Regions from separate parts of the Pseudomonas sp. R4-15 genome, predicted to be linked through region 3. Evidence: riboswitches for the same ligand, from Rfam matches in the RefSeq annotation. Region 3 holds a riboswitch; each other region holds the start of a gene.
The links. Region 3 has a riboswitch for cobalamin ahead of ACYRGX_RS00240 (TonB-dependent receptor domain-containing protein). Riboswitches for the same ligand answer to the same signal wherever they lie in the genome.

Region 1 (9,569 bases), 2.1 Mb from region 3:
TAGTGGTGCGGCGGCACCAGGTCCGGGTCGTGGTAGTTGGCCATCTCGTCGAGCTGGTAGCCGCGCGCCGGCTGGATGCCGACGAACACCGAGCCCAGCCGCAGGCCGGCGATCATGAAGCGGCCTCTGCGCAGCATCGGGTCGGCTTCGGGGGCACCCCAGCGCGCGACGATGGCCTCGCGGTTGGCCGCCGGCAGGCCGGCGAAGAACGTCAGGTAGTCGGCCAGCGCCAGGCTCTGCCGCGCCGGACGCACGGCCCAGTGGTCGGCATCGTTGGTGATGCCGCGCTTGAGCTCGGCCATCAGCGCATCGCCGTCGGCCGGCACATCGCTCACCGCGTAGCCCTGGCCGGCGAGATGCTCAAGGATGCCGATCACCGAGGCCGGGGTGTCCAGGCCGACGCCATTGCCAAGGCGCCCTTCGCGGGTCGGGTAGTTGGCGAGGATCAGCGCCAGGCGCTTGTCGCCATTGGCCTTGCCGCGCAGCGTGGCCCAGCGCCGGGCCAGCTCGGCAACGAAGTCGATGCGCCCCGCTTCGGCCTGGTACTCGACCACGTCGCACTGGGTCAGCGGACAACGCTGCGCCAGCCCCTTGAAGCTCACCGCGCGGGAGATGATGCGGCCGTCGACTTCCGGCAGCGCCACCTGCATGGCCATATCGCGCGGTGCCAGGCCGTGCGGATCGGCAGCCCAGGCTTCGCGGTTGCCACCGGAGAGAATCACCTGCAGCACCGGGCGATCGCCGACCAGCGCATGGTCGCCGGGATCGTCGAAGGCGCTGTGGGCAAACGCCGTGGTGTTGAGCAGCAGCGCCACCGCGTGACGCTCGCACAGCGCGCGCAGGGCGGCGAGGCAAAGGCTGTCCTTGAGCGACAGCAGCGCCACCGGCAGCGGGTTCAGCCCCTGCGCCTGCAACGCCGCGCAGAGCTGGGCGAACACCCGCGTGTTACCGGCCTGCAGATGCGCGCGATAGAACAGCAGCGCCACCACCGGCGCACCGGGCTGCCAGTCGGCGGCCCAGTCTTCTTCGGTGGCGCTGCCCAGGCGCGGGTGGAACACCGCGAACGGTGGCAGCGGACGCGGCGGCCGGGCGCGCTGGGTGTGACCGAAGAAGCGTTCGCCCAGGTAGCGGTAGAACTGCTCGGCGTTGTCCCGCCCGCCTTCGCGCAGATAGCGCCAGAGGCTGTGGCAGTCCTGCGCGCTGGCGGTGCTCAGACGCGTCAGGTTGGGGTCTTCGGCCATGTCGCCGGAGAACATCGCCAGGACGATGCCGCGCCGCCGGCACAGCGTCTCCACCTGCTCGGTGCCGTACGGCCAGTAGCTCTCCCCGCCCAGGTGGTCGATGACGATCACCTTCGCGTGCTGCAATACCTCGTCCAGGTACAGGTCGATGGAAGCCGGCTGACGCAGGTGCTGCAGGTTGGCCAGACACACCTCGGGGTAGTCCGCCGCGGCATCCGCCTGGCGCGGGTGCGCCGCGGCGAGCAGCGCCAGGGTGGTGTCCGCGGCGCTGAGCACGACGATCTCGGCCGGCTGCTGGTCGAGGCGAATGATGTTCGCCCCGCTCTCATCGACGTAGCCACCCGGCAGGGCGGAAAGCATGTGCATCTCAGGCGCTCCGCAGGGCGGCCCGCAGTTCGCCGGCGATGGCCGCCTGGTCCAGCGCGTGGCCGATCACCACCAGCCGCGTGGCGCGGGCTTCGGCTTCGTTCCAGCGCCGGTCGAAGTAGCTGTCGAAGCGCCGGCCGACGCCGTGTACCACCAGGCGCATGGGCTTGCCGGGCACCGCGACGAAGCCCTTGATGCGGTAGATCTCGTGGCGTTCGACCAGCGCCTGCAGGGCCTCGACCAGCGCCTCGCGCGCCACTTCCGGCAGGTCCACCGAGAAGGAGTCGAAGTCCTCGTGGTCGTGCTCTTCGCCAGGCGCGTGCTCATGGTGGCCCTGGCGCAGGTGGATGGTCTCCTCCGAGGCGCTGCCCAGGCCCAGCACCAGCTCGGGATCGAGGCGGCCCTGCTGGCTGGCGATGACCTTGACCCCGGCCGGGATTTCCTCGCGCACCAGCGCCTGCACCTGCTCGATGGCGGCGGCGTCGGCTTGGTCGGTCTTGCTCAGCACCACGAGGTCAGCGGCCATCAGCTGGTCCTCGAACAGTTCGTGCAGCGGCGATTCGTGGTCCAGGTTCGGGTCGGCCTTGCGCTGGGCGTCCACCGCCTGCGGGTTGGCGGCGAACTGGCCGGCGGCAGCGGCCGGCACGTCGACCAGGGTGACCACCGCGTCCACGGTGCAGGCGTTCTTGATCTCCGGCCAGCCGAAGGCCTGTACCAGCGGTTTGGGCAGTGCCAGGCCGCTGGTTTCGATGAGGATGTGGTCGATCTGCTCGCGACGGGCGATCAGCTCGCGCATCACCGGCTGGAATTCCTCCTGCACGGTGCAGCACAGGCAGCCGTTGGACAGCTCGTAGAGCTGGCCGGCCGCTTCGCCGCCGTCTTCCTCGCAGCCGATGCCGCAGCCGCGCAGGATCTCGCCGTCGATGCCCAGCTCGCCGAACTCGTTGACGATCACCGCGATGCGCCGGGCGCCGGCGTTCTCCAGCAGGTGGCGCAGCAGCGTGGTTTTGCCGCTGCCGAGGAAGCCGGTGACGATGGTGACGGGAATCTTGGCGGGGGTCATGATCGGTACCTTGGTCGCTAAAGGAAAAATCAGGATTCGAGCGCCGGAATGCGCGCGACGAACTTGCCGCGGATACCGGCGGGCCACTGGCGGAACGGCACCTGGCCGGTCTCGCTGTCGGCATAGTGGGTGGCGTAGTCGAGCAATGCGGCGGCCGCCTCGGCCTCCGGCTCGAAGCCGCCGAACACATAGGTGATCTTGCCGGGGGCCCGCAGCGCGGCGCTGCAATGCCGCTCGCAGGCCATCAGGCAACGGGTGCGTTGCAGCTGCAGCGGCGCATCGCCGAGCTGGCGTTCCAGCTCGTTGGCAAAGCGCTCCCCGCGCCGTGGGGTATCGCCCTCGGCGGTGCCGCCGCAGGTTTCACAGACGATCAGGGTGACGCTCATCGGGAAGACTCCGGGTGCAGCGCCCAGGGCAGCACGAAGCGCTGCTCCTCGTGCTCGCCGAGCATGGCGCGGACCTTGTAGACACGTTGCAGATTGGCCGGGGTGAGCACCTGGCGTGCGCTGCCGCAGGCCACCGGGAGACCGCCGTCGAGCAGCAGGATGCGCTCGCAGAAGCGACTCGCCAGGGTCAGGTCGTGCAGCACCACCAGCGCGGCCTGGCCGGCGCGGCATTGCGCGCGCAGCAGTTCCATGACGCTGAGCTGATGAAAAGGATCGAGGGCCGCCACCGGTTCGTCGGCCAGCAGCAGGTGGGCGCCCACCGCCAGTGCCCGCGCCAGTCGTGCCCGCGCGCGCTCGCCACCGGAGAGCTGGTCGATGCGCCGCCCGGCCAGGGTGACCAGCGCGGTACGTTGCAACGCCTGCTCGATGGCATGGGCGTCTTCCGCACCCGGCAGGCCGAAGGGCCGGCGGTGGGGAATGCGCCCCAGGGCCACGTAGTCACGCACCGTCAGCGGCCAGCCGCCCTGCCCGTCCTGGGCCAGGTAGGCCAGCCGGCGGGCGCGCTCCGTCGCCGCCAGGGCCGCGAGGTTTTCGCCCCCCAGCGTCACCTCGCCGCGGTAGCGCTGCAACTGCGCCACGGCGCGCAGCAGGGTGCTCTTGCCGGCGCCGTTGGGGCCGATCAGGCCGACCAGCTCCCCTGGCGCGACCTGCAGATCGATACCGTCGAGCAGCGTCCGCCCCTCCACCTCGACGCCCAGGGCGCTCAGTCGCAGCAGACTCATGCGCGCAGCCCACGCTGGCGCAGCACCAGCAAGAGGAAGAACGGCGCGCCCAGCAGCGCCGTGACGACGCCGAGCATCAACTCGCGCTCGCCGGGCAGCAGGCGTAGCAACAGGTCCGCGCCGAGCAGCAGCACGGCGCCGCCCAACGCACTGGCCAGCAGCAGCCGCGACGGGTGATAGCCCACGGCGCGGCGCAACAGGTGCGGCACCACCAGGCCGACGAAGCCGATCACCCCGCTGACCGCCACGCTGGCGCCCACGCACAGCGCGCAGCCGAGCACCACCTGCAAGCGCAGGCGCGCCAGGTTGATGCCCAGGCTGGCGGCCTCGTCCTCGCCCAGGCCGAGGGCGTCCAGCCCGCGTCCACAGGCCAGCAGCAGCCCGACGCCCAGCAGAATGAACGGTGTGCTCAGGCGCAGGTCGGCGAAGCTGCGGTCGGCCAGCGAGCCCATCAGCCAGAGCACGATGTCCTGCATGTCGCTCGGCGTCGGTGCCAGACTGATGGCCAGCGAGGTCGCCGCGCCGGCCAGCGAGGACAGCGCGATGCCGGCGAGGATCAGCGTCAGGTTGCCACCGCGTCGGCGCGCCAGCAGGTACAGCGCCAGCGTGGCCAGGGCCGCCGCGCCCATCGCCGTCAGCGGCAGCATCCAGGCGCTGACCCCGGCCAGCCCGTAGTAGAGACAGAGCACCGCGCCGAGACTGGCGCTGGAACTGACGCCCAGCAGCCCCGGCTCGGCCAGCGGATTGCGCAACAGACCCTGCAGCGCCGCGCCGGCGCAACCCAGCGAGAGACCGACGAGGATCGCCAGCAGCACCCTCGGCAGGCGCACCTGCTGCACGATCAACTGCTGGCGCACTGCGGGACGCGACAGGTCGCCCGTTTCCACCGGCGCGGCCAGCAGCGCGCTCGCCACCTCGCCGGTGGCAAGCGGCACCGGACCGACGCGCAGCGAAGCCAGCGCCAACAGCGCCAACAGCGCCAGCAGCACGAGCAGGGCCGGATTCAGCCAGCGGCTCACAGGTTCACCGCCTGCAGCGCCGCCGAGAGCTGTTCGGCGCTGTCGATGAGTTGCCAATCACTGCATCCCCAGTGGTTGCCTGGCAGGCGCACCGCGGGCCGCTGCTCGAGCAACGCCTGGAACAGCGGGTGGCGCGAATAGGCCGAGCGCGCCAGGCCCTGGTCGCCAGGCATGTCGGCAAGGACGAAGGCGTCCGGCGGGTCCTCGAGCAACGCCTCCAGGGAGACCGTTCCCCAACCCCGCACCCGCTGCGCGTTACGCGCGCCAAGGGCGGCGAACAGCGTGTCGACGTAGGTCTCGCGCCCGGCACTGCCGCCGTTGGTGCGCAGGTACAACAGCCGCGGTGCGTGACCGCGCTGCCCCAGGCGTTGCAAACGCCGCTCGACGTCCTCGGCGAGCGCTTCGCCCGCCTCCGAGCGATCGATCTGCGTGGCGAACTCGCGAGTGCTGGCGAGAATCTGCGGCCAACTGACCGGATAACTGGGCGTGACCACACGAATGCCGTTGCGCCGCAGCAGCTCACCCCCGTTATGCGCCAGCCAACGCCGCGAGGCGATGACGATGTCCGGATGCAGTGCCAGCACCTCCTCCAGGCTGGCGCTGTTGCCGGGCAACTGGCGTGCCTGCCGCGCCCAACGGGAACGGGCCGGGTCCTGGCTCTGCCGGGACACCGAGAGCAATTGTCCGGGCGCCGCCAGGCTCAGCGCCAGTTGGTCGGCGCAGAGATTGGTGGAAACCAGGCTCGGCAATGCGGCCTGCACCTGGCAGGCGCAAAGCACGAGGAGCAGCGCAAGCAGACGCATCAGAAATCCAGGCCGGCCTGACCTTTCACACCGGCGCCGAAGGCGTGCTTGACGTCGCGGATTTCACTCACGGTATCCGCCAGCTCAACCAGCTCCGGCCGTGCGGCGCGGCCGGTGACGATCACGTGCTGGTGCGCCGGACGATTGCGAATCGCCGCCAGCACCCGCTCGCTGTCCAGGTAGTTGTACTTGAGCATGTAGGTCAACTCGTCGAGCAGCACCAGATTCAGCGCCGGGTCGGCGAGCATGGCCTCGGCACAGGCCCACGCCTGGTCGGCGGCGGCCTTGTCGGCATCCCAGTTCTGGGTGTTCCAGGTGAAGCCGGTGGCCATGGCGTGGTAGGTCACCTGGGGCAGGTTCTGCTGCAGGAAGATGACTTCGCCGGAGGCCTGGGTACCCTTGATGAACTGCACCACGCCGCAGCGGTGGCCGTGGCCCAGGGCGCGGTAGAGGGTGCCGAAGCCGGACGTGCTCTTGCCCTTGCCGTTGCCGGTGATCAGCACGAAGACGCCGCGCTCGATCTGCGCGCGCTCGATGCCCGCATCCACCACGGCCTTCTTGCGCTTCATGCGCTCGGCGTGGTTCTGCTTCTTCTGTTCGTCGATCATGGAGGGGCTCCGGCAGCCTGGACAGTCTGTCGATGCGGCCGGAACGGGAGCGCTGCGGCCGAAGGCCACAGAAAACGAATGCGCCACTCGCGATGCGACCGGCGCTTCGGCGCTCGCCCACACCCCGGGGCGCACCTTGATGTGCGGGCGAACGGGCCGGTCTTCTGGCTCGCCTTCAACCGTTGCCGCGCCTTCCCGAAGCATCTTCAGTGGCTCGTGCGACAACGTCAGGCTTACAGCAGCGGGGGCTGCGCCGGACTACCCGTCTTGCGGGGTCACCGGACTTCCCGTTTCACCCCGCTCTCGCGGGGCACCTGTTCGTCGCCGCGCAGGGTAGCCGGTTGCGCCCTGCCCGGCAATCTTCACCCCGACACGTTGACGCCGAGCCGCCATGCTGGCACCTTTCCCGCCGCTTCAGGTGTCCCGCGAGAGCGGGGTGAAACGGGAAGTCCGGTGAGTGCGAATGCACGATTCCGGCGCTGCCCCCGCAACGGTAAGCAGGTGATGGTCCGCAATTGCGCCACTGTGCCACGGCATGGGAAGGCTGCATCCATCGTGCCCTGCAAGCCCGGAGACCGGCCTGGAATACATCAACCAAGACGACCGCGGTGGGCGGATGCGTCGGCGCGGGCCTTGGGCATCGCCGTACGTGCGCACCCCTCCTTTGGTATCCCAAGAGGGCCCGATATGAACAACGCAACCCTGAGCCACGGCGCCAGCGCCGCCCTTCCCCTATCCCAACGCATCGCCGTTGCCGCGGGCAGCCTGCTGCTCGGCTGCGCGTTGATCTGGTTCGCCGGCTTCTCCCACCTGGAGATCGTGCACAACGCCACCCACGACGCGCGCCACAGCGCGGCGTTCCCGTGCCACTGACGGGGTGTCGACGATGATCACACGTATCGCGCGCGCCGCGGGCTTTTCGGGCTTGCTGGCGGCCCTGCTGCTGACGCTGCTGCAGAGCTTTTGGGTGACCCCGCTGATTCTCCAGGCTGAGACCTACGAGAGCGCCGGCGCCCCTGCCGAGCAGGCACATGAGCACGAAGCAGGCACACCCACTCACTCGCATGACCACGAAGCCTGGGCGCCGGAGGATGGCGTTTCGCGTACGGCCTTCACCGCACTGGCCAACCTGGTGGTGGCGGTTGGCTTCGCGCTGATGCTTGCCGGCCTGTTCACCCTGCGCCATCCGGCGCACACCTGGCAGGGACTGCTGTGGGGACTGGCGGGCTTCGCGGTGTTCAGCCTGGCGCCCTCCCTCGGACTGCCGCCGGAGGTCCCCGGCACCGCCGCCGCGGCGCTGGAATTGCGTCAGTACTGGTGGATCGGCGCGGCCAGCGCGACCGCCGTCGGCCTCGCGCTGCTGGTGTTCGCCCGTCACTGGGCGCTGAAGCTGCTGGGCCTGCTGCTGTTGCCGCTGCCCCACCTGATCGGCGCGCCGCACCCCGAGGTCCACGAAAGCCTGGCGCCGGAAGCCCTGGCGCAGGAGTTCATCTACGCCTCGCTGGTCACCAACGCGCTGTTCTGGGCCGCCCTGGGCTGGCTGTGCGCCGGGTTCTTCCGTCGCGAGTCCGCCTCGCTGCGCGGCTAGGGCCTGTTCCCGTTTCATTCACGGCCGCGCCGGCACCTGTTTTGGCGCGAGACAAGGCGCAAGTCGCAGGGCTTACCGGGGTAAGTCCAAGACGAGTAACGCCGTATCGCGCCAAAACAGGTGCCGGCCGGTAGGGTTGTGCCAGAAATGACCTGCGCTGTCGTTGCAGGACTTGCCAAGGGAGTGGCCATTGGCTGCGTCCTGCGCCTAACCGCAGGCCATTTCTGGCGACAACGCGGTTCGCGAATGAAACGGGAACAGGCCCTAGGCGATCCGCCTCAACATGTAAAGGGTCTCGTCGACTCGCGCAGCCGCTTCGGCGATGACCACCTCACCGCCCAGCTCCCGCAGCCGGGCGTTGAGGTCCCCGGCGTAGAGCGCGCGGCGCCAGTCACGGTAGTTCTCCGGAGGCGCCAGCCAGGCATGCAGCGCGGGCAAGCGAAAGGCCCAGTTGCCGGCCTCGCAGGCGAAACCCGCCGCACGCAGGCGCGCCACCACCGGCGGGTCGCCCAGCAACACCCCGCGGCACACCTCGAACATCAGCGCGCCGTGATGCGCCAGCAGCGGTGGATCTTCGGATTACGTGCGAAGTCCGGGTCCAGCGTCTGCGCGCTGATGTCCTCGATGGCGTAGCGCGCGCTCAGGTCCGCATCCAGCTCGAAGCGCCGGAAGTTGTTGGAGAAGTACAGCACTCCGCCCTTGGCCAGGCGCGCCATGGCCAGGTCGATCAGGCGGACCTGGTCGCGCTGCACGTCGAACACGCCCTCCATGCGCTTGGAGTTGGAGAAGGTCGGCGGGTCGATGAAGATCAGCTCGTACTCGCCTCGGTCGGCTTCCAGCCAGGCCATCACGTCGCCCTGCTCCAGGCGGTGCTTGTCGGAGAAGCCGTTGAGCGCCAGGTTGCGCCGCCCCCAATCCAGATAGGTCTTCGACAGGTCGACGCTGGTGGTGCTGCGGGCACCGCCCTTGGCCGCATGCACGGTGACCGTGGCGGTGTAGCAGAACAGGTTGAGAAAGCGCTTGCCGGCGGCTTCGCGGGCAATGCGCAGGCGCATCGGCCGGTGGTCGAGGAACAGCCCGGTGTCCAGGTAGTCGGTGAGGTTGACCAGCAGGCGCACATCGCCTTCGCGCACTTCCATGAAGCGCCCGGCGTCGCCCTGACGCTCGTACTGGCGCTTGCCGGCCTGACGTTCGCGGCGCTTGACCACCACCCGCTCGGCGGGAATCTCCAGCGCCTGGGGAATCGCCGCGAGGGCGTCGAGCAGGCGCGCCTGGGCCTTCTCCGGATCGATGGAGCGCGGGGCGGCGTATTCCTGCACGTGCACCCAATCGCCGTAGAGGTCCACCGCCAGTGCGTATTCGGGCATGTCGGCATCGTACAGTCGATAACACTGCACGTTCTCCTTGCGCGCCCACTTGCCCAGCGCCTTGAGGTTCTTCTGCAACCGGTTGGCGAACATCTGCCCGCCTTCGGACAGGCGCGGCGGTTCGCTGCGTATCGCCGGCGGACGCTCCACCAGCTTGCCGCCGATCATCCGCGCATTGCTCGGCGTCTCGGCACGGGCGGTGACGAACTGCTCCGGTTCGACGCGGAACAGCAGCAGCTTGCATGGCAGCGCGCCGTTGAACAGCGCGTATTGCTTATGGCTGCGCAGGCCCATGCGCTTGCCCAGCTCCGGCGCGCCGGTGAACACCGCCGCCTGCCAGCCGACA
Region 2 (9,569 bases), 1.3 Mb from region 3:
CGCAATCCCTCAGGCAGACGCGCCCCAGTTCCCGCGCCGGGCCGCTGACCGTCCACGGACCCAGACGCTCGGCAAGCGCCGCGAGCAGCGCCGGCTCGGCCAGTACGAAGCCCAGGCGGGCGCCGGCCAGGCCGAAGAACTTGCCGAACGAGCGCAGTACGATCAGCCCCGGCGGACCGGTGTCACCGGCCAGGCTCTGCGCCGGCTCGACGTCCATGAACGCCTCGTCGACCAGCAGCCAGCCGCCGCGTGACGCCAGCCGCGCGTGCCAGTCGAGCAACCGGGTGCGTTCGAGCAGACGCCCGGTGGGGTTGTTCGGGTTCACCGCGACCAGCACGTCGAAGGCGTCCAGGCGAGCTTCCGCGCCCGCCTCGTCGAGCACTTCGACGGCATGCCCGGCGCCGCGCCAGGCCTGTTCGTGCTCGGCGTAGCAGGGCCCCAGCAGCGCCACCCGTGCGCGCTTGCGCAACGACGGCAACGCCTGGATCGCCGCCTGGGAGCCGGATACCGCCAGCAGCTCGGCACAGCCGTAGTAGTCGCGAGCGGCGGCCAGCAAGCCGTCGTCGTCTTCCGGCAGGCGACACCAGGCCTCCACGCTCAGATTCGGCAACGCCAGCGGCCAGGGCGCGATGCCGGTGGACAGGTCGAGCCAGTCCGCGCGGGGAATGCCGTAGTCACGAACCGCCCGACCGAGACGCCCACCGTGCTCAAGCATGCAGCAGTCCTCCGAGCAGCAGTACCAGCCACCAAAGCCCGACGCCCAGGTAGACCAGATTCAACGCGCGCTCGATGTCCCGCGCACGCGGCGCCGGGCCTTCGCCCAGCGGCGGACGGACGTGCAACTGGCCGTGATAGATCGCCGCGCCACCGAGACTGACACCCAGCGCACCGGCGCCGGCCGCCATCACCGGGCCGGCGTTGGGGCTGTCCCAGGCCGGCGCCTGGCGCCGCCAGCAACGCAGCGCCAGACGCGTCTGGCCGAGCAGCGCGTAGGTCAGCGCCACCAGCCGTGCCGGCAGGTAATTCAACAGGTCGTCGATGCGCGCGGCGGCCCAGCCGAAGCGCTCCAGACGCGGCGTTCGGTAGCCCCACATGGCATCCAGGGTGTTCGCCAGGCGATACAGCACCACGCCCGGCGCGCCGGCCACGGCGAACCAGAACAGCGCGGCGAACACCGCGTCGGAACCATTCTCCAGAACCGACTCGCTGGCCGCGCGCGCCACACCGTCCGCGTCCAGCGCGTGGGTATCGCGGCTGACCACCCGCCCCACGGCCGCCCGCGCCGCCGGCAGGTCGCCCAGTCGCAGTGCCTGGGCCACGGGGGTTGCGTGTTCGGCGAGGCTGCGCAGGCCAAGGGCCGCGTACAGCGCGACGATCTCCAGCAACGGGCCGATCCACGGCAGGCTGGACAGCCAGGCGGCCAGCGCCACCCAGGGCAGTACCGCCAGACACCAGGCGCTGACGCCATGACTGCGCCAGCCGCGCCCGGGCCCCTCGCCCTCGCCGTTGAAGCGTCGTTGCAGGGCATCCGCCCAGCGCCCGAAGAGCACCAGCGGGTGATGCCGGCGCGGCTCGCCTATCCAGGCATCCAGTGCCAGTGCCGCGGCGCAGGACAACCATAGACTCACGAGCGGCCGTCCTCGTCGCCCAGCGGCTGGCCCCAGCGATCCTCGTAGAGCAATTCCTGCAGAGGACGTGGCTGGCGCCAGCCCTGCCGTACCAGCATCGGCTCGTCGTAGAAGCTATCCACCGGGCCCAGGCAGAGCAGCGCCACCGGCTCGGCACCGTCGGGCAGCTCCAGCAGCTCGGCCAGCGCCTGGGGATCGAACAGCGAGACCCAGCCCATCCCAAGCCCTTCCGCGCGGGCTGCCAGCCAGAGGTTCTGGATGGCGCAGGAGAGCGAGGCGAGGTCCATTTGCGGCATCGTGCGCCGCCCGAAGACTTCCTTGTCGCGATCATCGCCCAGCGCCGCCACCAGCAGCTCGGCGCACTCCAGCACACCTTCCACCTTCAGCCGCAGGAAGCGCTCGCCCCGCGCACCGAGCGCTTCGGCGGTGCGCTGGCGCTCCCTCTCCACCAACTGGTGAATCAGCTCGCGACGGGCGCGACTGGCCACGCGGATGAAGCGCCAGGGCTGCATCAGGCCGACACTCGGCGCCTGGTGCGCCGCCTGCAGCAGTCGGTTGAGCGTCTCACGGGGAATTTCGCCACCGCTGAAATGGCGCATGTCGCGGCGTTCGGCGATGACCCGGTAGAGGGCGGCGCGCTCGGGGGCGCTGAAGGCGTGATCGTTCATGGTCTGAGCAACGCGGCGGCGGCCAAAGGCGCCGACGGCAGGTAGAAGTGAATGTAACTGGCGGTGGTACGGCCGATACGATAGACGGCCTCCGCCGTGGGACCACCGTTCGGACACTCGCCCAGCGCCAGCGGCGCCTGGGGCGTGTCCAGCAGCGAATGGTGGAAGCTGTGTCCGCGCAATCGACCTTCCGGCAGGCTGACCTGCTGCAGGCCGAGACCGGCCAGGCGCGGCTGCAGCCGCGCGCGGCCCGGTAGAATCCCGAGCATCGGCGCGACCTGGCCATCGCGGTCGGCCAGTTCATCGAGCAGATAGAGCAGTCCGCCGCACTCGGCGAGAATCGGCCGTCCGGCGGCGTGGTGCGCGCGGATCGCCTCGCGCAGCGCCGTGTTGTTTGCCAGGGTCGCCAGGTGCAGCTCGGGATAACCGCCGGGCAGGTAGAGGCTGTCCACCTCCGGCAGGCTTACGTCCGCCAGCGGCGAGAAGAACTGCAGCTGTGCGCCGAGCGTCTGCAACAGCTCCAGGTTGGCCGCGTAGAGAAAGCCCAGTGCGGCGTCCCGCGCCACGCCGATGCGCACCCCGGCCAGCACTTGGGGTAGCTCGTGCGCCTCGCTGGCGGCGAAGTCGACGCTCGGCGGCAGGCCGATGCCCTGCCCTTCGAGGGCGTCGGCGGCGGCTTCCAGGCGCGTCTCCAGATCGGCGATTTCCGCCGCCTGCACCAGGCCCAGGTGCCGCGAGGGCAGCGTCAACGCCGCATCGCGCGGCAACCCCGCGAGCCAAGGCAGGTGCGCCGGCATCGCCTCGCGCAGCAACTGCGCATGGCGCGCGCTGCCGACACGATTGGCGATCACCCCGGCGAAACGCAGGGTCGGGCGAAAGGCCGCCAGGCCCAGCGCCATGGCGGCAAAGGTCTGCGCCATGGCGCTGGCATCGATGACAGCGAGCACCGGCAGGCCGAATCGCTCGGCGAGGTCCGCCGCCGACGGCTGGCCGTCGTAGAGCCCCATCACCCCTTCGACGAGGATCAGGTCGGCCTCCCCGGCCGCGTCCCAGAGCAGGCGCCGGCACTGCGCCTCGCCGAGCAGCCAGAGGTCCAGGCTGTGCACCGGGGCGCCGCTGGCGCGTTCGAGCAGCATCGGATCGAGAAAATCAGGCCCGCACTTGAATACCCGCACGCGCTGGCCCTGGCGCCGATACAGGCGCGCCAGGGCGGCGGTGACGGTGGTCTTGCCCTGCCCCGAGGCGGGCGCCGCGACCAGCAGCGCCGGGCATCGGCGAGGGGTGTTCATCCCCGCGCCTCACGACGCTGCAGCGCCAGCAGTCCCAACGACAAGTGCAGGATCGCGGCGGCGACCAGGTACAGCACGAGGTTGCCGAGCTGGCGCGGGTAGTAACTGGCAATGCGCGCGACGAAGCCGGCCAAGTCCGCCTGGGGGTAATGTCCGGACAGGAAATAGAAACCGCCGCCGGAGATCAGGTAAGCGCACAACGCCGTGCAGCAGACCAACGCGGCCAACGCCAGCAGGTCACGCGCCTCGCCCTGGGCACGCTGGGCGAACAGGCGTCCCGCGCCCCACAGGCAGGCGTAGGCTGGCAGCAAGGCCCAGTACGCCGGCGACAGACACCAGTCCGTGATCTGCCCGCCGCGCAGCGCTGCCCAATCCAGCAACGAGGCCTCGACGAACAGCGCGGCGAAGCCCCAACCCGCACGCAGGTAGAGGCCGGCGAGGAAGAACACCGCCCAGGACGCACTGGGCAAGGCATCCAGGCTAGCGAAGTGCTGACCGCGGGTGACCGCCATCAGCACGGCGAGGGCCAGGCCGATCAGCAGACGTTGCTGCAGGGGGAGAACGGGCATCGTCGGGTCTCCGTCAGAGCGCCTGGTAGCGCAGGGTCAGGTAGAAGGCGCGACCGGGTTGTTCGTAGGTCTGCGCGGTTTCGTAGTCACGGTCGAACAGGTTGGCCAGACGCGCCTGCAGGCGCCACTCGGCATCGATGCGGTACTCGCCGCGCAGGTCCACCAGGGCGTAGCCGGGCATCCGTTCGTCGTCGGCATTGTCGTTGCCGTCGAAGCGCTGGCTGGCGGCGTAGAGGGTCGCGCCCACGCCGAAGGCCTCGCCCAGGTCGCGATCGGCGTCCAGGTTGAAGGTGCGCTTGGCGCGACGTGCCAATTGCTGGCCATGGTTCTCGCTGCTGCGATCCTGCGGGTCCATCAGCGTGGCGCTGGCCGCCAATTGCCAGCCGGCCCATTCGCCGCGGACCCTCGCCTCCAGGCCGCGAATGCGCGCGCGCTCGACGTTTTCCGGCCGCATCGGGCTGCTGCCGGCCCAGACGATCATGTCGTCGATCTGGTTCTCGAAGGCGTTCAGCTCCCACTCGCCCCAGCCGGCCAGCCCGCGCAGGCCCAGCTCGTAGCTGCGCGATTTCTCCGGAGAGAGATCGGGATTGCCGGCGGTAAAGGCGCTTTCGGGGTAGTAGAGGTCGTTGAACGAGGGCGCGCGGAACGCGGTGCCGTAGCTGGCGTTGAGCGTCAGGTCGTCACGCAGCGCGTAGCTCCAGCCGAGGTTGCCGGTGTCGTGCTCACCGAACGCCTGGTTGTCGTCATGGCGCACGCCCAGGGTCAGCCCGTGCCGGCCAAAGCGGCCCTGGTACTGCAGGTAGTAGCCACGGTTGTCACGCGAGTCCTCGGCGTAGTTGTCGCTGGTATCGATGCGATCACGCTGGAAGTCGAAGCCCGCGCTGAGCAACTGGTTCTCCGCCAGGCGGATATCGTTCTGCCAGCCGAAGGTGTCGCGGGAGGTATTGAAGCGCGAGTAGAAGTTGCCGGCGCGGTAGTTGTCGGCGCGATCCTCACTGTGTCCGCTCTGCAGCACCACCGTCCAGGACTGGAATACGGCGAAACGCGCGGAGCCGGAGATCACCTGCTGCTCCCCATCGGCATAGGGCTTGCGGGCGCTGGCGCTGGAGGAGCTGGGGTCGTACTCGCTGTGGGTGCTCGCCTGCAGCCAACTGCCTTCGAGCTGCAGGCCGTTGTCGAAGTGGTAGCCGCCACGCAGCGAGCCTGAGGTTTCCCGGTAGCCATCGGCGTCCGGCTCGTAGCTGCCCGGCGAGGACGCCCGGTAGGCGCGCGCATTGGTGCCGTCGGTTTCCTCGCTGCTCACGCCCAGGTCGAACCAGCCGCCGCCGTGCCGCGCGGAAACACCCGCGCTGCGGGTGTAGCTGGAGCGACTGCCCGCGCCGATCGACAGATAGGGTTTGAATCCCTCGCCGGAGCCCTTGCGGGTGAAGATCTGCAATACGCCGCCGAGCGCCTCGGCGCCGTACAGGCTCGAACGCGGCCCGCGCACCAGTTCGATACGCTCGATGCGCTCCACGGGAATGTCCTGCAGGGCCGCGGTGCCGGTGGTCGCGGAGCCGATCTTGACGCCGTCGACCAGCACCAGCAGTTGCTTGTCGCTGACCCCACGCAGGTACAGCGAGGTGCTGGTACCGCGCCCTCCGTTGCTGGCGAACTGCACGCCGGGCAGGCCGCGCAGCAACTGCGGCAGGCTCTGCGCCTGGCTGCGCTCGATGTCTTCGCGGGTCAGCACGCTGCTGGAGGCGACGTCGACCAGCGCCTGGTCGGTCCGCGTGGCGGTCACCACCTGTTCGGCCAGGGTCAGGGATGCGGCCAGGGCCGCGGGAGAAAAGCAGGATGCACCGACCAGCGCCCAGGCGATCGGCGAGAAACGTACAGGATTCAAGCGAGGTTCTCCGTCGTGCCACCCGCACGACTGTCAGTCATCGTGGGCAGACGGAGAAATGGACGCGAAACGGGACGGGCGCCGACGGCGCACTCCCCGCCGTGCCCGCCGCACTGCCATGAGCTGCGCCAGGCCGGTCTCCGGGCTCGCGAGCGACGGGCAATATCACCCGCCAGGACACGCACCTTCCCGTGCTTGCGCACAGTGGTCATCGCGTATCCGAGGCTCGCCTACCGTTGCGGGGGCAGCGCCGGAATGCTCCCGCGCAGCATGCGCGCGGAGGTCACCGGCTTCCCTGTTTCACCCTCGGGGCAGCGCCGGCACGAAGCTGGCGGATGCCCCGCCGACGTCATGCATCGGGCGGGCACCTGAGGCAGGCGGCAGGTTAGAGCGCGAGGCTTCGCGCGTCAACGACGGCGCTGTCGCGCCGTGGGGAATCTTTTTGCCAGCATGCGTTTCGAAACCTGCAGGACCCCAATTCGACAACGCCGCGGTATCCTCTGGCCTATGACGACCATCGTGCAGATCTCCGACACCCACTTCGGCACCGAACAGCCCGAGGTGGTCGCCGCCCTGGAAGCCCACGTGCGCGAGCGTCCGGCGCAATTGTTGGTGCTTTCGGGCGACATCACCCAACGTGCGCGCAACGGCCAGTTCGCCGCCGCCCGCGGGTTTCTCGACCGCCTGCAGGCCGACGGCATCGAACGTTCCCTGGTGATCCCCGGCAACCACGACATCCCGCTGTACAACCTGCTGGCGCGCTTCCTGCGGCCGTACGGCAACTACCGCCGGCATTTCGGCAAGAACCTCGAGCCGATCTACGAGGACGACTGCCTGCTGGCCATCGGCCTCAACACCACCCATCCCAAGCGCCACAAGGACGGATTGGTGAGCCGCGGCCAGGTGCGCCGGGTACGTCGCCTGCTCGAACGCGGCGACCCACGCAAAGTGCGCATGGTGATCGCGCACCAGCCGTTCGGCTCGATGGTGCCCAGCGATCTGAGCAACCTGCAACGCGGCGCCCTGGCGGCGCTGACCTGCTGGGCGGACGTCGGGCTGGACCTGGTGATGGGCGGGCACATCCATCTGCCCTACGTGTTGCCCCTGCGCAATCAGTACCCCAGCCTGAGCCATGACATCTGGACGGTACAGGCCGGCACCACCCTCTCCTCGCGGGTACGCGGCAGCGCGCCGAACTCCTTCAACCGGCTGTGCATCGAGCCGGGTGAAAACAAGCGCGCACGGGTCGAGCGCTGGGACTTCCAGCAGGGCCGCTTCGTCCTCGGCGCCCGCTTCGAATTGGGCTGGAAGGCAAGCGACGCGATGCTGGGCCTGGCACCCGTCCAGGCCCCTATCCCTTCCTAGGAGGGGTTGCGGAGGAGGAACGTCAACGCCGGCGCAAAGCCTTCGCGCATGCACGAGCGGGCAAAGAGGGTCATAATCGCCCACTTCGCTCTGTAACAATCCATTTCCGCCGATGTCCGAGCAACCCAGTCCATCGCCCCAACCGGCGCCCAGCCCCACGCCCGCCGCGAGCAAGCCTGGCCGCTTTCGCCGCCCACGTTGGCGGGAGTGGCGACAGCGCCTGGCCTTCTGGGTCGGGGCTCTGCTGGTGGGCCTCGCGGCCTTGGCCTTCGCTTGGCTGGCGGACGAATCCTTCGCGCTGTTCAAACGCATGCTCGGCGCCGCCAGTTGGTTGCCATTGCTCATCACCCCCGCGGGCTTCGCCCTGCTGGCCTGGGTCACCCATCGCTGGTTCGGCAACGCCAAGGGCAGCGGCATTCCCCAGGTGATCGCCGCCCTGGAAACGCCCTCGCTGCGCTTCCGTGCCCAGGTACTGGCGCTGCCGGTAGCGGCGATACGCATGCTCTTCACCCTCGGCGCGCTGCTGGTCGGCGGCTCGGTGGGCCGCGAAGGCCCGACGGTGCACGTGGGCGCCGCCATCATCTATGCCTTCGGCCGGCGCCTGGGGCTGCACGACCGCCGCACCATCGCCGGACTGATCCTCGCGGGCGGCGCGGCGGGGATCGCCGCGGCGTTCAATACGCCACTGGCCGGGATCGTCTTCGCCATCGAAGAGCTCAGCCGCACCTTTGAGCAGCGCTTCAGCGGCCTGGTGCTCACCGCGGTGCTGATCGGCGGCGCCGTGACCCTGGGCCTGATGGGCCACTACGCCTATTTCGGCAACATCGGCGGCAGTCTGCCGAGTGGCTGGGGCTGGAGCGAGGTACCGGCCTGCGCCCTGCTCGGCGGCGTGCTCGGCGGGTTCTACGTGAAGCTGGTGCTGCCGACCCAGGAGGGCTGGCTTGGACGCATGTGTCAGCTACGCGGGCGCTTCCCGGTACGCTTCGCCGCCGCCTGCGGCCTGCTGCTGGCGCTGCTCGGGCTGGCCTCGGGCAACCACGTATTCGGCACTGGCTACGAAGAGACCCGTGCGCTGCTGGAGGGCGAGCCGATGACCGATGCGAGCTTCCTGCTCTGGAAGTTCCTGGCCAACGTGGTGTCCTACCTGTCCGGCATCCCCGGCGGGCTGTTCTCGCCTTCGCTGAGCATCGGCGCGGCCTTCGCGCCGTTGCTCTCGCTACTGCCGGACGTGGACCCACGGACCTGCGCCCTACTGGGCATGGGCGCCTACCTCGCTGGCGTGACACGCTCGCCGCTGACCGCCACGGTAATCGTCCTGGAACTCTCCCATAGCCCCGACCTGCTGATTCCGATGCTGGCGGCCAGCGTCATGGCCTCGAGCATCTCTGGATGGATCGCCCCCGTCTCGCTGTATCACGCGTTAGCACGGCAGGTAATCGACAAGGTCGCACCGCGCAAGGATCAGGAGGGGCAGTAGACCTGCCCCCTCTCCCCAACCCCTCTCCCACAAGGGGCGAGGTGTAGTGGTCTACTAACCCCGGACACCTTTTTAGGCGAAGATGATCGCCAGACAGAGGTGTTTGATGAGCAGACCAAGACGTACCTTCACCCCCGAGTTCAAACATGAGGCAGCCTGCCTAGTACTCGATCAGGGCTACAGCTGTGCCGAGGCAGCCCGATCGCTTGATGTGGGTGAAACGGCACTCAGGCGCTGGGTGAGTCAGTTGCAACAGGAGCGTGGCGGTATTACCCCGACAGCCAAGGCTCTCACGGCTGAGCAGCAAACCATTCAGCAGCTCCAGGCGCGGATTAACCGGCTGGAGCTTGAGAAGAAAATCTTAAAGGAGGCTACTGCGCTCTTGATGGCCGAGGAACACGGGCGCAGACGTTGAGTTCGATTCGGCGGCTGACCGCACGTTATCCGGTACATCTGCTGTGCTCGGTGTTTGAACTCCCTCGATCCTGCTATTACGCCCACCAGGCCCGTCGCCGTCACATCGATGTCCGGCAGGTAGGTTTGCGTAGTCGCATCCATGAACTGTTCAGCCAAAGCCGTCGTTCGGCGGGTAGCCGCAGCATCGTGGCCATGTTGAAGGACGAAGGCACGGAAGTGGGCCGTTTCAAGGTTCGAGGCGTGATGAAAGCGCTGGGATTGATCAGCAAGC
Region 3 (9,569 bases):
GGCCAGTTGAGCATGGCGACGCTACTGGATCATTTTGGCTGGGTCGGCTTTCGCGAGGCGCCCATCAGCCTGAGCAAGTTCGCCGGCCTGGTGACCATCTTCATAGGCGTATGGCTGATCCGCCGTGGCTGAGCCGAAGGCATAGAACAGGTTCGGCTCGCTGGCGACATAGAGATTACCCTGCTCGTCCAGGGTCAGGCCCTCGGCCTGAGGCACGTCGCGCCGAAGACCGGCCACCCCCGCATCCAGATTCAGCCGCGCATACAGGCGCTGGTTGTCGTCCAGTGCAAGGATTTGGCGCGACTCATCACTGAGCAGCAACAGCTGGCCACTCGCGGCATCGTAGGCCACGGCGGACAGGTCCGATGGATCGACCTGCTCAAACAGCCCCTCGCTGTGATCCACCAGGTGCAGATCGAACTCGCCCAGCAGGCTGCGCTTGAGTCCGCGCAGCTCATAGAGCCGGCGTGGCGCACGCTCCTTGACGATGAACAGGCGGTCGCCCGCACGATCGTAGGCCACCCCCTCGAACCCCTTGTTACCCCCGGCCTCCAGACCGAGGGTGAAGCCACGCGCGGCGCGGCGCTCCAGGCGCTCGCCTGGCCGAGGCACCGGCAAGACCAGCAGCGCATGACTGCGCTCTTCGAGCAGCAGCAGGAGGTCGTCGCCCAGGTAAGCGATATCCTCGACGTCCTGAAAGCCCTGCAGTGGCCAGCGGGAAAGGACGTTGCCGCTACGATCCAGCGCGAGCAGTTCCTCGGGATTGTTGATCACCCCCCACAACTGCCCACGGCGTTCGTCCCAGGCCAGCCCGGAGAAATTACTCAAGCCGGCCAGGGGCTTGGCGTCGATGCGCACCTGCAAGGGCGCCCAACCGCCCGCCGCCGGCGCCAGGAAGCGCCAGGCCGCTTGCAGCAATCGGTTTTCGAACCCGCTGACCAGGCAGGCCAGCCCCAGGACGGATACCAGCAACAACGCCAGGCGCGCACGCTTACGCCGCTGGACGAGAAACAGGACTGACGTGGACATGGCGGGGACCTTGGCAGCAGAGGCGGCCAGGGCATCTAGCCAGGGGCAGATTGCATGCTGATGAAAGTCCCGTGGCAGACGAATTTCCGGACCGGTCGAGGCGTTCCCGTCGGGATCGGCAGGCACTTGTTTCCCACCGGTTGGCGCGCGCCATGCCGGTGCGAGGCTTCGCGGGCTTCGACGCCAGCGGCAGCAAGCTTCACGCCAGTTGCCAGGGAACTCGTCGAATCGCAATCTGCCCAATGGCAAACGTGGATTCGGTGAGCGACAGGAGCGGCGAGATGCAGGTGCAAGGTTTCTTCGAAGGACTGGGTGAAGCCCTGGGCTCGGCGCTGCGCTGGGTGCTCGACGTACTCTCCGGGCTGCTCGGCGCCCTGGTCGGCGCCGGCGCCAGCTTTCTCGACGGCCTGGCCTCCGCGCTAGGCATGGACCGCTCGCTGATCGGCCTGGCGGTCCTGGTGATCGGTCTGCTGTTGCTGATTGGCGCGTTTCGCGCGTTCTTCCGCCGCTCCATCGTCAGCGGCGTGATCCTGTTGCTGCTGGCGCTCTGGCTGCTCGGCCTGGTGATCCATTGAGCCCGCCGGCCTGGCCGTTACGCGGGCCCTTTCGGCTTCATGGCCCCCACTCGATTCGGGTAAACTCGCCGGTCATTCTTCCCAGAACGACCAGTCTGATGTCCAAGACGTTCCACGAGATCCCCCGCGAACGGCCCGCAACGCCTCTGCTCGACCGCATCGACGATCCGCGCGCCCTGCGCAACCTGAGCGAAACGGAACTTGCCGAGTTGGCCGACGAGCTGCGTCTGGAGCTGCTGTACGCCGTGGGCCGCACCGGCGGGCACTTCGGTGCGGGGCTGGGCGTGGTCGAACTGACCCTCGCCCTGCACTACGTCTTCGACACCCCCGACGATCGCCTGGTCTGGGACGTCGGCCACCAGGCCTACCCGCACAAGATCCTCACCGGTCGCCGCGCGCGCATGGAAACCTTGCGCCAGAAGGACGGCCTGGCCGCCTTCCCACGGCGCAGCGAAAGTGAGTACGACACCTTCGGCGTCGGCCATTCCAGCACCAGCATCAGCGCCGCACTGGGCATGGCCCTGGCCGCACGCCTGAAGGGCGAGTCGCGCAAGACCGTAGCGGTGATCGGCGACGGCGCGATGACCGCCGGGATGGCCTTCGAGGCACTCAACCACGCCCCGGAAACCGGTGCCGACATGCTCGTGGTACTCAACGACAACGACATGTCCATCTCGCGCAACGTCGGCGGGCTGTCCAACTACCTGGCCAAGATCCTCTCCAGCCGCACCTACGCGAGCATGCGCGAAGGCGGCAAGAAGGTGCTCTCGCGACTGCCCGGCGCCTGGGAAATCGCCCGCCGTACCGAGGAGTACGCCAAGGGCATGCTGGTGCCCGGCACACTCTTCGAAGAGCTGGGCTGGAACTACATCGGCCCGGTCGACGGCCACGACCTGCCGACTCTGGTCGCTACCCTGCGCAACATGCGGGACCTCAAGGGGCCGCAGTTCCTACACGTGGTGACGCGCAAGGGCAAAGGCTTCGCGCCAGCCGAGGCCGACCCCATCGGCTACCACGCGATCACCAAGCTGGAAGCCCCCGGCGCCGCGCCGAAGAAGGCCGGCAGACCGAAATACTCGAACATCTTCGGCCAGTGGCTGTGCGACATGGCCGCAGCCGACCCACGGCTGATCGGCATCACTCCGGCGATGAAGGAAGGCTCGGACCTGGTGGCCTTCGCCGAGCGCTTCCCGGAGCGCTACTTCGACGTCGCCATCGCCGAACAACACGCGGTGACGCTGGCCGCCGGCATGGCTTGCGAAGGCCAGAAGCCGGTGGTGGCGATCTACTCCACGTTTCTCCAACGCGCCTACGATCAATTGGTCCACGACGTCGCGGTGCAGCACCTGGACGTGCTGTTCGCCATCGACCGCGCGGGCCTGGTCGGCGAAGACGGACCGACCCACGCCGGCAGCTTCGATCTCGCCTACCTGCGCTGCATACCCGGCCTGCTGGTGATGACGCCCAGCGACGAGAACGAACTGCGCCGCTTGCTGAGCACCGGCTATCACTACGACGGCCCGGCTGCCGTGCGCTATCCCCGCGGCAGCGGCCCGAACGCCGTGCTGGAGCCCGGCCTGGAGCCGCTGGAAATCGGCAAGGGCGTACTGCGCCGCGAGGGCAGCAAGGTCGCCATCCTGGTCTTCGGCGTACAGCTCGCCGACGCCTTGCAGGTCGCCGAGACCCTGGACGCCAGCGTGGCCGACATGCGCTTCGTCAAACCCCTGGACGAAGACCTGGTGCGGGACCTGGCGGCGAACCACGAGCTGCTCGTCACCGTCGAGGAAAACAGCGTGATGGGGGGGGCCGGCAGCGCGGTCAGCGAGTACCTCAGCGCCGCGGCTCTGCAGACCGAGGTGCTTCATCTGGGTCTGCCGGATCGCTATGTCGAGCATGCGAAACCCGAGCAGATGCTCGCCGAGTGCGGCCTGGATGCCGCCGGCATCGAGGCCGCCATCCGTCGTCGGCTAGCGGACTGACTGCCCCCTTTGGCGCAGGCAAACCCGCCCCCTGCACCGGCCCCGCTCAACGCCATCGAGCACCGACTGCTCACCGGTCGTCGCAAAGCCCACCCTACGGTGGGCTTTGTCGTTTCAGAGACATATCGCGCACCTATTCTGAACCGACACCCTGCGTGCGAGCGCCTCACGAGCCTTATTGCGCACTCAAACGTCCAGCCTCGGCAAACCGGCACGCGACTTGCTACCCGCGCCCGTTTATCCGTTTTTTTTGGAGCAAGGCGTCCATGGAACTCAAGAGCCAGCGCATGCAGCGGTCGAGTAACGAACGCCATTGGCTGGGCTGGTTTGGCAGCAATGGAGCCCTGAAGCTGCGCTGGGCTAGCCTGGTGAATCGCCATCAGGCTGCACGTATCGAGAAGACCTTCGAAGGCCTGGTGCAGACCCGCACCCGCTTGCTGATTAGCTGGGCCAAGCAGCACTGGCAGCAACTCGGCCAACTCAGTCAGCATGTCGCCAGCCAGTGGCCAGATGTCGACGAGCGCTGGCTGATGACGATCCAAGCGAATCTGCCGGAAGTCTCCGAGTTATTCGTGGTCGCCGCCGATAGCGCGATCCTCGCGTCCAGCCGTCCCGGCCGAAAGGGGCAGATACATGAGGCAAGGGCACTGGCCCAAGGGCTGCGCGACAAATTCCTCCAGGGTCCCTACTGCGATCCGCTCACCGAACGCTTCGGCGCCACCCGCTCGCGCTTCCATGATGCCGTGACGCTGATGTTCCACCAGCCTGTCCAAGTCGCCGGACAGGCCGCAGGCTGCCTCTGTGCCCGCATACCCAATGACGTACTCAGTGACCTGATCCAACGTGAGGCTGGGCACGTCTACCCGGATTCCGGCGACAACTACCTGTTCATGGTCAAGGCGGTCTTCGATCCGAGCATCGCCCAGGGTACCGCGCTGTCTCGCTCACGCTTCGAGGACGACACATTCAGCGGCGGCGAAAACCTCAAGCAAGGCGTAAGCACCGCCTTCGGCAGCGTCCGGGTACAACGCCAGACCGAGTTCGAACTGCGCTTCACAAACCCGGCGACAGGAGAATTGCACCCAGGCGTGCGCGAAACCATCCACCGCGGGCATAACCTCTTCGTGCTCTATCCGGGCTATCCGGACTATCGCCACATTCCAGTGGTCGGCGCGGGCACCACCTTGCAATTGCCCGGCTCCCCGGACACCTGGGGGATGATGTGCGAAGGCGATTTGGCCGAGGTCTATCGCCCGCGCAGCAGCAACTATCGTCTACTGCGCAGCCTGCTAATTCATCTCGCCGTGGTCGCCGCCGGCTACGCCGGGGGACGCTGGCTGGGGCTGACCCAGCCAGCGTTGGATGCACTTGCCGGAGGACTCGCGCTGGGCGCCATGGGCAGCTTCTGGGCGCTCAGCCTGCGGCCACTCTCACGCCAACTGCAACAGCTATGCGATTTTTTCCTGGACACCGCCGAGTGCGGTGCTCCGCTTTCCAGCCGGCTCTCGGCGGAGCACTTCCGCGCTGACGAAAGTGGAGAGCTCGCGCGCTGGGTGAACAGCTTCGTCGACAAGCTCGACACCACCATGAACAGCATCAAGACCGCTGGAAATGCGCTCAGCCGTACATCCAGCGAACTCGGCCTGGCGTCTGCCCAGGCCAGCCGTTGCGCCCAGGACCAGCGCACTGCAGCCGGTATCACCGCCGAAGCCACCGATGGGGTAAGTCGTAGCATCGGCGAGATGAGCGAACACATGCTCGACAGCACCAGCGCTTCGCAGCGCACCCTGGCCATGGCCCGAGAAGGCGCTGCGCAGGTGACCCGAACCACCACCGAGATCGGCCAATTAGCCAAGCAGGTCCAGAGTGCCTGGGAAAAGGTCTCCGGGCTCAACAGCCAAGCCCAGTCGGTAAGCAACCTGAGCAATTCGATCCGCGGCATCGCTGAACAAACCAATCTGCTGGCCCTCAACGCCGCCATCGAGGCCGCGCGGGCCGGCGACTCCGGGCGCGGCTTCGCGGTGGTCGCCGACGAGGTGCGCAAACTCGCCCGAAATACCACCGAGGCGACCCAAGCGATCGCCAGCAGCCTGGCCGAGATCATCGCGCAGATCGCCCAGGCGGCCGAATCCATGGAGGCCTGCCAGCGCAGCGCCGGCGGCAGTGTGGAGCAGGCACAGGAGGCCGATCGCACGCTGCATCTGATCCAACAGGAAGTCGCCGCGATGCAGCGTCGCATCGAGCAGGTCAGTCAGACGATGCACGAACAGCACGCCCAGGCGCAGGCCGCCAACCAGCAGGCGCAGACCATCACCCAAGGCGCCATCCAGAGCACCAGCGCGGCACAGGAAGCACGCAGTGCAACGCTGGTGCTGGAACAACTGGTGCTGGACCTGCACAAAGCCGCCGCCAACCTGGGTGAAAGCCAGGCGGTCTGAGCCAGCGGACGCTCACAACCCCCGAGCCTTCACTCGGTGTCCAGATAGGGCGACTCGAGTGGCGCTGGCGCGAGGGACAGCGCCCATCCCGCCAAGGGAGATAGCGAATCACCGAACCGCTACATGAGCGTCGTTCAGGCGCCCAGCTCAGGGGTTTCGCTTGCCTGCATCGCACAGTGCCATTAAGGTGCGCGCGATATCTGTTTGCCATCCTGGTGCGCGTGCCCCGCACGCGTGAAACGGGAAGCCGGTGAGCCCCAGGGCAATTCCGGCGCTGCCCCCGCAACGGTAATCGACGTCGGTCCATTCCCCTGGGCCCACGGCTGCTCCAACGCCACTGTGCCGATCGGCATGGGAAGGCGAGCCGCCGAGTCGAAAGCCCGGAGACCGGCCAGGATGGACGCTACCAGGTGCTGCGGAGGGCCGCACCGTCGAGCACGGGTGCCCGTCGTCCGCCGTTCGCTATCTGCCCTCCTCGAAGCCTTCTTTCGCCTTTGAGGACGTCCATGAAACTCACTCCCCTGGCGCTGGCGATCAGCCTGCTGCCGACCCTGCCCGCCACCGCCGAAGAGGTCTCGCGCGAGGACGCGCTCAAGCTCGACGCGCTACTGATCACCGCCGACCGCAGCGTGGAAGAACGCGCGCAGAGCAGCGCGGCGAGCAGCGTGTTCACCCGCGCCGATATCGAGCGGCTGCAACCGACCGACGTGCTCGACCTGCTGCGCCATGCCCCGGGCGTGAGCATCACCCGCAACGGCGGCCCGGGCAGCCTCTCGGGCCTGTTCATCCGCGGCACCAGCAGCGCCCAGGCGCTGGTACTGGTGGATGGCGTGCGCATCGCCGGCGCCTCCAGCGGCCTCACCTCGCTGGAATACCTGAACCTCGACCAGATCGAGCGCGTGGAAGTGGTACGCGGCGGCCGCTCGGCGCTCTACGGTGCCGACGCCGTCGGCGGCGTGGTGCAGATATTCACCCGCCGCGGCGAGGCGGGCCTGAGCCCGCGCGTGCACTTCGGCATTGGCAGCCACGGCACCTTCGAGCGCAGCCTGGGCCTCTCCGGCGGTGACGCGCAGACCCGTTTCGACCTCGGCGCGTCCCTCGATGAAAGCGATGGCACGCAGCGCACGGACCTGCCCGGCAGCGAGGACAGCGCTTACCGCAACAAAGCCTTCAACCTGAGCCTGTCGCATCGCTTCAGCGACAGCCTGCAGGCCGGCGTGAACCTGCTGCGCCAGACTGGCAAGGCGGAATATGACAACACTGACTACCCGACCACCCCCGCCGATACAGACTTCGAGCTGTCGAGCGCCAGCGCCTTCCTCGACGCCCGGCTCAGCCATTACTGGAGCAGCCGGCTCGAACTCGGCCATGCCGAAGACCGGCAAACGTCAAATGCGTCCTATGGCATGTCCCTCTACAACACCTATCGGGATCAGGCGTCCTGGCTCAACACCCTCAGTCTCAGCGAGACTCAACAGCTTCAGTTAGGTGTCGACTGGTACGAGGACGAGCTGCATAGCGCTCCGGATTTCGCGCAGGACTCACGCTGGAACCATGGGGTCTTCATTCAACATCGCCTGGAAGCCGAACGCTTCGCCACCGAAGTAGGGGCGCGCTACGACGATAACCAAGCGTACGGCGGCCACACCAGTTGGAATGCCGCTGTCACTTACCACCTGGATGACACCAACGATCTCATTGCCTCCTACAACGAGGCATTTCGCGCCCCTAACTTCAATGACCTCTATGATCAGTACGGCAACGGCAACCCGGACCTGAATCCCGAGAAGGCGCGCACCCAAGAGCTGCAATGGCGTAGTCAGCTGACAACCGAGACACGTCTGGAGCTCTCGGCCTACCACACCGTTATCGACGACGCGATCGTTGGCTACCCATCGGTCAACGTGGACAAAGCGCGTATCCAAGGCCTGGAAACCAGCCTTTTCTATACGCTGCCCGGCTGGCAGGCCCAGGCGAGCTATTCACTGGTCGATGCACGTAACGCCAGTGGTGGTAGCAATGATGGCCAGCGTCTACCGCGCCGTCCGCAGAATACATTCAAGTTCGACCTGGACCGCCACTTCGGCGACTACAGCATCGGTGGAAGTTGGCAGTTGGTTGGCCATAGCTATAACGATGTGGCCAACGCGGAGGAAATCCCGGGCTACGGCGTGCTCGACCTGCGGGCCAGTTGGCTGGCGCGCAAGGACCTGCGCCTGGAATTGAAGATCGACAACCTGCTGGACCACGACTACTACCAGGCCACCGGCACGGCCTATGATGCGAGCTTCGCCAGCGTCCCCTTCCGCTACCAGGAACTGGGCCGCACCGCCCTGTTCGGCGTGACCTGGACCCCCGCGCTGTAACACGCGCCCCCGCAAGAACCACGAGGCCCGCATCAGCGGGCCTCGTGCGTTAGGGCTTGATACGCTGGAACCTCAGACCCAGCCCTGCACCTTCAGCTCGGTCTTCAGGTAGGCGTAGTAGACCGGCGCGGCCACCAGCCCCGGCAGGCCGAAGGCGGCCTCGAACACCAGCATCGCCAGCAACAGCTCCCAGGAGCGCGCGTTGATCTGGCCGCCGACGATGCGCGCGTTGAGGAAGTATTCGAGCTTGTGGATGAGCACCAGATAGCCCAGTGCGACCACCGCCACCCACAACGACACCGACAGCGCGACGATGCTGATCACCGTGTTGGAGATCAGGTTGCCGATCACCGGCAGCAGTCCGGCTATGAACGTCACCAGGATCAGCGTCTTGGTCAACGGCAGCTCGACACCCAGCAGAGGCAATACGCCAGCGAGGAACACTGCGGTGAAGGTGGTGTTGAGCAGGGAGATCTTGATTTGCGCGAAGACGATGTTGCGGAAGGCACGGGCGAAGTGCGTCACCCGCACCAGCAGTTCCGCGGCCAGCGGACGCAGGGTTTCCGGCGCGGGAACCCGCTGCAATGCCACCACCGCACCAAGGATCATGCCGATCAGTACGGTGACGAACAGGTGCACCGCGCCCTTGCCGACCAATTGCAACTCCGCCACGTGTCCGCGCAACCAGTCGTGCAGCAGTTGGCGGATATCGTCGACGTTCGCCGGCAGGTAGCTGACCAGCGATTCGGGCAATTGCTCACGGGCACGATCGATCAGGTCCATCGCCCGGGCGAACAGCTGCCCCGGGTTGTTGACCTCGTGCAGCACGAAGGAAAACGCGCCTGCGAAAGCCAGCCCGAGCACCAGGATAATCACCACGCTGAGCAGCCCCACCGCCAGCAGGCGGCCCATATGCCCGGCGAAGAGGCGTTGCAACGGCGGCGTGAGGCTGTTCACCAGCTCATGCACGAGGAGCCCGGCGAGCAGGCTGGGCAACAGTTGCAGGGGAAGCGCCAACAGCAGGGCGACGATCACGATCAGCGCGCTGGCGAGGACGAAACGGTAGGACGGCGGGGACATGTGCAAGAGAACGACTGGACGGGAAGCTCAATCTGCCACCAGCGCCGGCACAATGCCAGTGACATGAAGCAGCTAATCCGCGGGGCGGGCCTCGGAGAGACG

Region 1: another riboswitch for cobalamin. It lies ahead of cobO (cob(I)yrinic acid a,c-diamide adenosyltransferase); the one in region 3 lies ahead of ACYRGX_RS00240 (TonB-dependent receptor domain-containing protein).
Region 2: another riboswitch for cobalamin. It lies ahead of btuB (TonB-dependent vitamin B12 receptor); the one in region 3 lies ahead of ACYRGX_RS00240 (TonB-dependent receptor domain-containing protein).

The regions. Positions count from the first base shown of each region.
Region 1 covers NZ_CM147293.1:2,613,381-2,622,949, reverse strand. The annotation lists gene cobN (cobaltochelatase subunit CobN) at 1-1,607, opposite strand, end outside; gene cobW (cobalamin biosynthesis protein CobW) at 1,609-2,673, opposite strand; gene ACYRGX_RS12500 (DUF1636 family protein) at 2,700-3,056, opposite strand; gene ACYRGX_RS12495 (ABC transporter ATP-binding protein) at 3,053-3,838, opposite strand; gene ACYRGX_RS12490 (FecCD family ABC transporter permease) at 3,835-4,857, opposite strand; gene ACYRGX_RS12485 (ABC transporter substrate-binding protein) at 4,854-5,660, opposite strand; gene cobO (cob(I)yrinic acid a,c-diamide adenosyltransferase) at 5,660-6,268, opposite strand; cobalamin riboswitch at 6,406-6,601, opposite strand; cobalamin riboswitch at 6,668-6,866, shown strand; gene ACYRGX_RS12475 (CbtB domain-containing protein) at 6,956-7,141, shown strand; gene ACYRGX_RS12470 (CbtA family protein) at 7,155-7,856, shown strand; gene ACYRGX_RS12465 (hypothetical protein) at 8,121-8,396, opposite strand; gene rlmKL (bifunctional 23S rRNA (guanine(2069)-N(7))-methyltransferase RlmK/23S rRNA (guanine(2445)-N(2))-methyltransferase RlmL) at 8,396-9,569, opposite strand, start outside.
Region 2 covers NZ_CM147293.1:3,364,184-3,373,752, forward strand. The annotation lists gene cobD (threonine-phosphate decarboxylase CobD) at 1-715, opposite strand, end outside; gene cbiB (adenosylcobinamide-phosphate synthase CbiB) at 708-1,628, opposite strand; gene bluB (5,6-dimethylbenzimidazole synthase) at 1,625-2,296, opposite strand; gene ACYRGX_RS16020 (cobyrinate a,c-diamide synthase) at 2,293-3,585, opposite strand; gene ACYRGX_RS16025 (hypothetical protein) at 3,582-4,154, opposite strand; gene btuB (TonB-dependent vitamin B12 receptor) at 4,168-6,039, opposite strand; cobalamin riboswitch at 6,154-6,377, opposite strand; gene ACYRGX_RS16035 (metallophosphoesterase family protein) at 6,547-7,404, shown strand; gene ACYRGX_RS16040 (chloride channel protein) at 7,517-8,881, shown strand; one part of gene ACYRGX_RS16045 (IS3 family transposase) at 8,988-9,249, shown strand; one part of gene ACYRGX_RS16045 (IS3 family transposase) at 9,249-9,569, shown strand, end outside.
Region 3 covers NZ_CM147293.1:46,771-56,339, forward strand. The annotation lists gene ACYRGX_RS00215 (DMT family transporter) at 1-132, shown strand, start outside; gene ACYRGX_RS00220 (SdiA-regulated domain-containing protein) at 22-1,029, opposite strand; gene ACYRGX_RS00225 (hypothetical protein) at 1,311-1,604, shown strand; gene dxs (1-deoxy-D-xylulose-5-phosphate synthase) at 1,703-3,583, shown strand; gene ACYRGX_RS00235 (methyl-accepting chemotaxis protein) at 5,377-6,021, shown strand; cobalamin riboswitch at 6,218-6,431, shown strand; gene ACYRGX_RS00240 (TonB-dependent receptor domain-containing protein) at 6,528-8,387, shown strand; gene ACYRGX_RS00245 (AI-2E family transporter) at 8,460-9,467, opposite strand; gene ACYRGX_RS00250 (cobalamin-binding protein) at 9,540-9,569, opposite strand, start outside.